2 linked regions of the Mesorhizobium opportunistum WSM2075 genome follow. The protein of the gene in region 1 interacts with the protein of each later gene in a pairwise test. Links are inferred from orthologs where the notes say so. Each region holds a gene or a part of one and is shown on either strand. Other genes may lie near its edges. The genes, in order: cysK and cysE.

Region 1 (3,208 bases):
CTGCAGCGCCGGCGCAGGCCCCGTCACCCGGATGAGCGGGCCAGCGCGACGTATCTCGGATGTCTGGTGCAATGGATTCCGTCCCCAGAGAATTCAATTCTGGTCCGTTCCATGCGACAAGGCAGGCCAATCTGGGACCACCAGCCATGACCCTCACCGGCTTTCTCGCCTACAGTGCCGCCCTTGGCATAGCCGCTGCCATTCCAGGTCCCGGCGTCACCGCGCTTGTCGCGCGGGCGCTCGGCTCCGGCTTCCGCTCATCGCTGGCCATGTCCTTTGGCCTGATGCTCGGCGACCTCACCTACCTGACCGCCGTGGTGCTCGGCCTCGCCTTCGTCGCGCAGACTTTCGGCATGGTGTTCCTGGCGATCAAATGGGCCGGCGTCGCGTATCTGGCATTTCTCGGCTGGCGCTTCTGGACCGCCGGCATCACACCCGAAACCGTCGAAGCCCGGAAGGGCAAGGGTGGACTGGCGTCGAGTTTCCTCGCCGGGCTGACCGTCACGCTCGGCAATCCGAAAACGATGATCTTCTACCTGGCGATCACGCCGACCATCGTCGACCTGAAGACCATCACGCTGGCCGACTACGGCATTCTCGTCGCGCTGACGATCGTCGTGCTGTTCGTCGTGCTGGTGCCCTACCTTGCGCTGGCCGCCAAGGCGCGCTGGTTCCTGAAATCGCCGCGTGCGCTAAGGGTGCTGAACCGCACCGCCGCCGGCTTCATGGTCGGCGCCGCGGCGGCGATCGCTGCCCGCCAATAGCCCCTGCTCGGCCAAAATATTCCAGATATCGGCCTTTTCGGAAAACGCTTTTCCGAGACGCAGGCGCTTTAGAGATGCGCCCCACTCGGATATTCTTCGCTGACGGTCTATCTTGCGCGACCGAAGGCCCTTTGCCGCCAATTGCCTGAAATTACTTGCCTGACTCCTGGGAGCGAAACCAATGAACAAGCCCGTCACCTCCGCCCGCGCCCCCGGCCGCGGCCGCATCTACAATTCCATCACCGACACGATCGGCGACACGCCCCTGGTGCGGCTCGACAAATTCGCCAAGGAGAAGGGCATCGTAGCCAAGCTCGTCGCCAAGCTCGAATTCTTCAACCCGATCGCTTCGGTCAAGGACCGCATCGGCGTGGCGATGATCGAGGCGCTGGAGGCGGCCGGCAAGATTTCTCCCGGCAAGACCACGCTGATCGAACCGACCTCGGGCAACACCGGCATCGCGCTCGCCTTCGCCGCCGCCGCCAAGGGCTACAAGCTGATCCTGACCATGCCGGAGACGATGTCGGTCGAGCGCCGCAAGATGCTTGCGCTGCTCGGTGCCGAACTGGTGCTGACCGAGGGCCCGAAAGGCATGAAGGGCGCCATCGCCAAGGCCGACGAGCTGGCCGCGACCATCCCCAACGCGATCATCCCGCAGCAGTTCGAAAACCCGGCCAACCCGGAGATCCACCGCAAGACGACGGCCGAGGAGATCTGGAACGACACGCATGGCGAGGTCGACATCTTCGTCGCCGGCATCGGCACCGGCGGCACGATCACCGGCGTCGGCCAGGTGCTGAAAAAGCACAAGCCCTCGCTGCATGTCGTCGCCGTCGAGCCGGAGGCATCGCCGGTGCTGTCGGGCGGCCAGCCCGGCCCGCACAAGATCCAGGGCATCGGCGCCGGCTTCGCGCCGAAAATCCTCGACACCACGATCTATGACGAGATCGTCAAGGTCTCGAACGAGGACTCCGTCGCCAATGCCCGTCTTGTCGCCCGCCTCGAGGGCGTGCCGGTCGGCATTTCTTCGGGTGCCGCCTTGCAGGCGGCAATCGTCGTCGGCTCGCGGCCGGAAAACAAGGACAAGACCCTGGTCGTGGTCATCCCCGACTTCGCCGAACGCTATCTGTCGACGATCCTGTTTGAAGGTCTCGGGGCGTAGTTTCACAGCCGTTCGCGCCGCGTTCGAAAAGCATAATCTCCCCCCTTGAGGGGAAGATGGCCGGCAGGCCAGAGGGGGTCGGTTCGACCGGATGCGATCTCCTTGCGAGAGATGAAAGTTGGCGCTCTATGTGAGGCGACCCCCTCTGTCGCCTTCGGCGACATCTCCCCCTCGAGGGGGAGATTACGCGCCTCACTGCTTTCGCCAATTTTCAAGGTTGCATAGCAATCCTGGCCCGCTGAAAAAACCAGCCGTGGCGACCGCCACCCGCTTGAGCCCCACCCTGCTTCCGGTTCATATCGCCCCCGGTCCGTCTTCTTTCGGGCCGGGGGAGAATCCAATGTACAAGCTCTACACACGTCCCGGCAGCGGCGGCTTCGTCGTCGAGGCGGCGCTGGCGCTGGCGAACGCTCCGTTCGAGCAGATCGACGTGCCGAAGACCGACCGGCCGGATCCCGCCTTTCTCGACATCAGCCCGCTGAACCAGGTGCCGGTGCTGATCTTGCCGGACGGGCGGTCGATGACCGAATCGGCGGCGATCTGCATCCTGCTGGCCGAGCGCCATCCCGAGGCCGGCCTGGCGCCGGCGATCGGCGCGCCGGCTCGCGTCGATTTCCTGCGCTGGATGGCCTTCATGTCTTCGGTGCTCTATCCGGCGGTGCTGCGTTTCTACTACGCGCCTCGCTACACGTCCGATGCCGACGGCACGAAGGCCGTCAAGCAGGCCGCGGTCGCCGAGATGGATCGTGGCTTCGCCGTTCTCGACAACGCGCTCAAAGGCCGTGACTGGCTGGTCGGCGACGGCCTGTCGCTGGCCGACATCTATCTCATCATGCTGGTGGCCTGGCATCCAGACATCGAGAGCGCGCGGATGGCATGGCCGAACATCGAACGCTTATGGGCGCGACTGCGCGGCCATCCGCTGATGAAGACGCTCAACACCTCGCACGAGATGTGGCCGGGCTGAAGGTCAATTTCGCAGCGCTGCCCGTTTGCCTTGCAGGAAGCGTCGTACCGCCGGGTCGCGCTCGAGGCCGATCGCTCGATCATAGGCTTCGCTCGCCTGCGGCACTTGCCCGAGCCTGGCCAGAAGCCCGGCGCGCGCGGCCCAATAAGGCTGATAGTCGTCAAGCCGCTTGTCGTCACCCAGCACGTAAAGGGCCGCCAGTCCCGCCACGGCGCCCTCGGCCTCGGCGATCGCCACCGCACGGTTGATCGCCACGACGGGCGATCCGGCGATCGAAAACAGCGCGTCATAGAGCTCGCGGATCGCCACCCAGTC
Region 2 (3,192 bases), 4.0 Mb from region 1 along the record:
GGACCATATGCTGGCGGTCGGGGACAAGACCTTCAAGCAGCGCGTGCTGGAGTTCTACGCCGAACATCCGCTTTGAAGCTGCGCGCCAGTGCCGGGCTCAGTCTCGGCCCCTTGGGCCTTGAACCGACTTTGCGAGCACGCACAGCAATCAAGCCGAGGGCCTATGCGTTCAGCTCCATCCACCGGGTCGCCTACCGCAAGACCGATGCCCAGCGCTCGCTTGTCCAGGCGTTTCTCGGGGCCCTGTTCGATACTGCCCCGGTGGCACGAACTACTTAAGGTGACCTACACAAGGGCGTCGCGGGGACCGATCACGCAGGCTTCTGCAGCGCCTCCAGCGACCGTGCCATGTTCAGCCTGGCCTGCGGCTCGAAACGTTGGCGAAATTCCTCCGTGTGGAAGATGTGCGGACGGGCAAGGAAATTCGTCAGCACCGCGCCGCGGCCGGCACGCCACATCGGCTCCTCGACCCAGTCATATTCGCGGCGGACCGCGCGCTCATAGGCGTCGAAAGCATCCGGCCCGGCACCCAGGATCGACAGATCCATGTCGAGGAACAGGCTGGCGTCCCGCGTCGCCGTTGCGTCGTCGAACCGGGGCGGTTCATGCGTTGCGGTGGCCAGGATCATCGCGCTGATACGGCTCAGGCGCCCGGCATCGATGCGGCCTGCGAGCCATTTCTCGGCAAGAGCCGCACTTTTGGCCTCATTGTCCTTGGCCTTGCTGTCGTAGATGGCGTCGTGGAACCAGATTGCCGCCTCGACGGCCTGGGGGTCGCTGAGCAGCCGCCGATAGTCGCCAGCCAGCGCCAGCATCGCCTCGATGTGGGCAAGGTTGTGGTAGTGGCGGCCCTTTGCCTGGTAGAGCGCCGAAAGCTCGGTTTTCACTGCATTGTCGATCAAGGGTTCGTTTTCCATGGCTGCTTGAATTCCTGCGAACCAAATCCATTTGACAGAGCACTAAGGAAAATTGAGTTCAATCGTGCTATGATCTGGCCTATATGTGCGGCCGGATAGCAGGCAGCACCACAGGCAAGCTAGCAGGACGCAGGACAAGACGTCGATGAACAGCATCAGCATTTCCCGCCACAGCGCGTTGCAGCCGGTCGATCCGATCTGGCGTTCGATCCGTGACGAAGCGATGGAAGCGGTCAACCGCGATCCGCTGCTTGCCGCCTTCCTCTATTCGACGATCCTCAATCAGGAGAGCCTGGAAGAGGCCGTGATCCACCGGATCGCCGAGCGGCTCGCCCATCAGGATATCGGCTCCGACCTCATCCGCCAGACCTTCAAATCGATGCTGGCCGACGACAAGGGCTGGCCGACCACGGTGCGCGTCGACATCCAGGCCTATTATGACCGCGACCCGGCCTGCGACCGGTTCATCATGCCGGTTCTTTATTTCAAGGGCTTTCACGCCATCCAGACCCATCGGCTGGCGCATTGGCTGTGGAACCAGGGTCGCAAGGATTTCGCGCTCTACCTGCAGAGCCGCTCGTCCTCGGTCTTCCAGACCGACATCAACCCGGCCGCGCGCATCGGCATGGGCATCTTCATCGATCACGCCACCGGCCTCGTCGTCGGCGAGACCGCGGTCATCGAGGACGACGTATCGATTCTGCACGGCGTGACGCTGGGCGGCACCGGCAAGGCCGGCGGCGACCGCCACCCCAAGATCCGCCGTGGCGTGCTGATCGGCGCCGGCGCCAAGATCCTCGGCAACATCGAGATCGGCCACTGCTCCAAGATCGCCGCCGGCTCGGTGGTGCTGTCACCGGTGCCGCACAACAAGACCGTTGCCGGCGTGCCGGCCCGTGTCGTCGGCGAGACCGGCTGCGATCAGCCTTCGCGCCAGATGGACCAGTTGCTGCCGTCGCAGACGATGGACCAGGTGGTCAGCTTCGACATCTGATTTTCCACGCCGGCGTGCTGCCTGGCGTGATCGCGATTGCCCGGCGGCGCTGCGGCTTCCGGTGCAATACAGCGGGCTTGCCTTTACATCGCCATTGTCGACGTGCCAGAAGCGCCCTTCAAACCAGCAAGCCCGATGATCGGAGAAGACTGTTGAAGCCGGACGAAATCAGAAAGCTGGACGCCTATTTCAAGCGCGTCTTCCAGAACCCCAAGCTTATGGTCAAGGCACGGCCGCGCAAAGAGGATTCGGCCGAAGTCTATGTCGGTGAAGAGTTCCTCGGCATCGTCTTCAAGGATGAGGACGACGGCGACTACAATTTCTCGATGGCGATCCTCGACATCGATCTGGCCTGAGCCAGCTATTTTCATGGCGGGCCGCGTCGAGCGCGGCCGGCCTCGGCACCTGTCCGTCAGTGCCCGGTTTTCAGGATTCGCGCGGCCTCGTCCGTCATTGCCGCGTCGAGCGCCTGCCAATCATCGAGAAACTCTTTCGGAAAACGATAGGTGAGGCTGAGATCCTCGCCGACATGGATATCCCGCTCGCAGGGCGCCAGCGATTCGCCGGCGCTCGGCCCGCTCAGGCATCGCGCCACGAAGGGGTCCTTGCCCTCCCGCTTGCCGACGACCAGCACCTCGTTCAGGTAGCCTGACTTCTCGTTGAAGCCGTAGACCGTCGTGCCGCCAGGCCCGGGAATGCCGGGCTGGACGATCAGAGCACTGTAGATCGGCGCGAACCGGCCGCTCATGTCGCGCGACATCATCTGCTGTTCGAAGGACAGGAAAATGATGTTCTTGGCTGTCCCGGTGTGATTGAAGTCGTCGCTCGCCGCCGCACTGAAGCCGTCCATCTGCGGATAGCGAAGATAAAGGTCGAGACGCGAGGCGATGCCGTCGCGCCGGGCCTGGGCGAACCGGATGGTGTTGGCTGGAACGGCAATGACATTGTTGCCGATGACCACCTGATGGATGGTCGGATCGTCCGTATAGCCGGCCATGGCGATGGAGTGCCCGAACCATTTGCCGCCAAGGCTGATGGCGATCGACAGCAAGGCCAGCGCCGCGAAGGCGTAGAACACCCGCTTCATCAGCACGGAATCGACCACGGTGAGCTCGGGGCCGTCGGCGATCGTTGCCTGTTTCATCTCGGTCCTCGGATCCAGCTTGCCATGCGCCTTGGGTGTCCCTCGGCGGCACACATCGCTCGGCACGGCTCTTGCAGCCTTGCTGAAACGACTGTGCGATTTCATGGTAAATGGAAGGTTAAGATGACTGATATGGA

What was found.
Region 2: the proteins of cysK (region 1) and cysE interact in binary tests that used the Escherichia coli proteins (3 or more experiments, as listed by UniProt). The link is inferred for Mesorhizobium opportunistum WSM2075 from one-to-one orthologs.

Annotation. Positions count from the first base shown.
Region 1 is NC_015675.1:854,456-857,663, forward strand. What follows is about bases 46-2,935. They hold cysK (cysteine synthase A), read left to right. Parts: upstream 46-945; coding sequence 946-1,926; downstream 1,927-2,935. Other genes in these bases: MESOP_RS03990 (LysE family translocator), read left to right, coding at 147-764; MESOP_RS04000 (glutathione S-transferase family protein), read left to right, coding at 2,267-2,893; MESOP_RS04005 (RNA polymerase sigma factor), read right to left, coding at 2,897-2,935. Also shown: more of MESOP_RS04005, read right to left, coding at 2,936-3,208.
Region 2 is NC_015675.1:4,831,449-4,834,640, reverse strand. The notes cover bases 113-2,986. They hold cysE (serine O-acetyltransferase), read left to right. Parts: upstream 113-1,062; coding sequence 1,063-1,911; downstream 1,912-2,986. Other genes in these bases: MESOP_RS23300 (hypothetical protein), read right to left, coding at 2,324-2,986; MESOP_RS23305 (DUF3126 family protein), read left to right, coding at 2,064-2,267; MESOP_RS23315 (HD domain-containing protein), read right to left, coding at 312-917. Outside these bases: MESOP_RS23325 (alpha/beta fold hydrolase), read left to right, coding at 1-76; more of MESOP_RS23300, read right to left, coding at 2,987-3,055; MESOP_RS23295 (DUF6949 family protein), read left to right, coding at 3,179-3,192.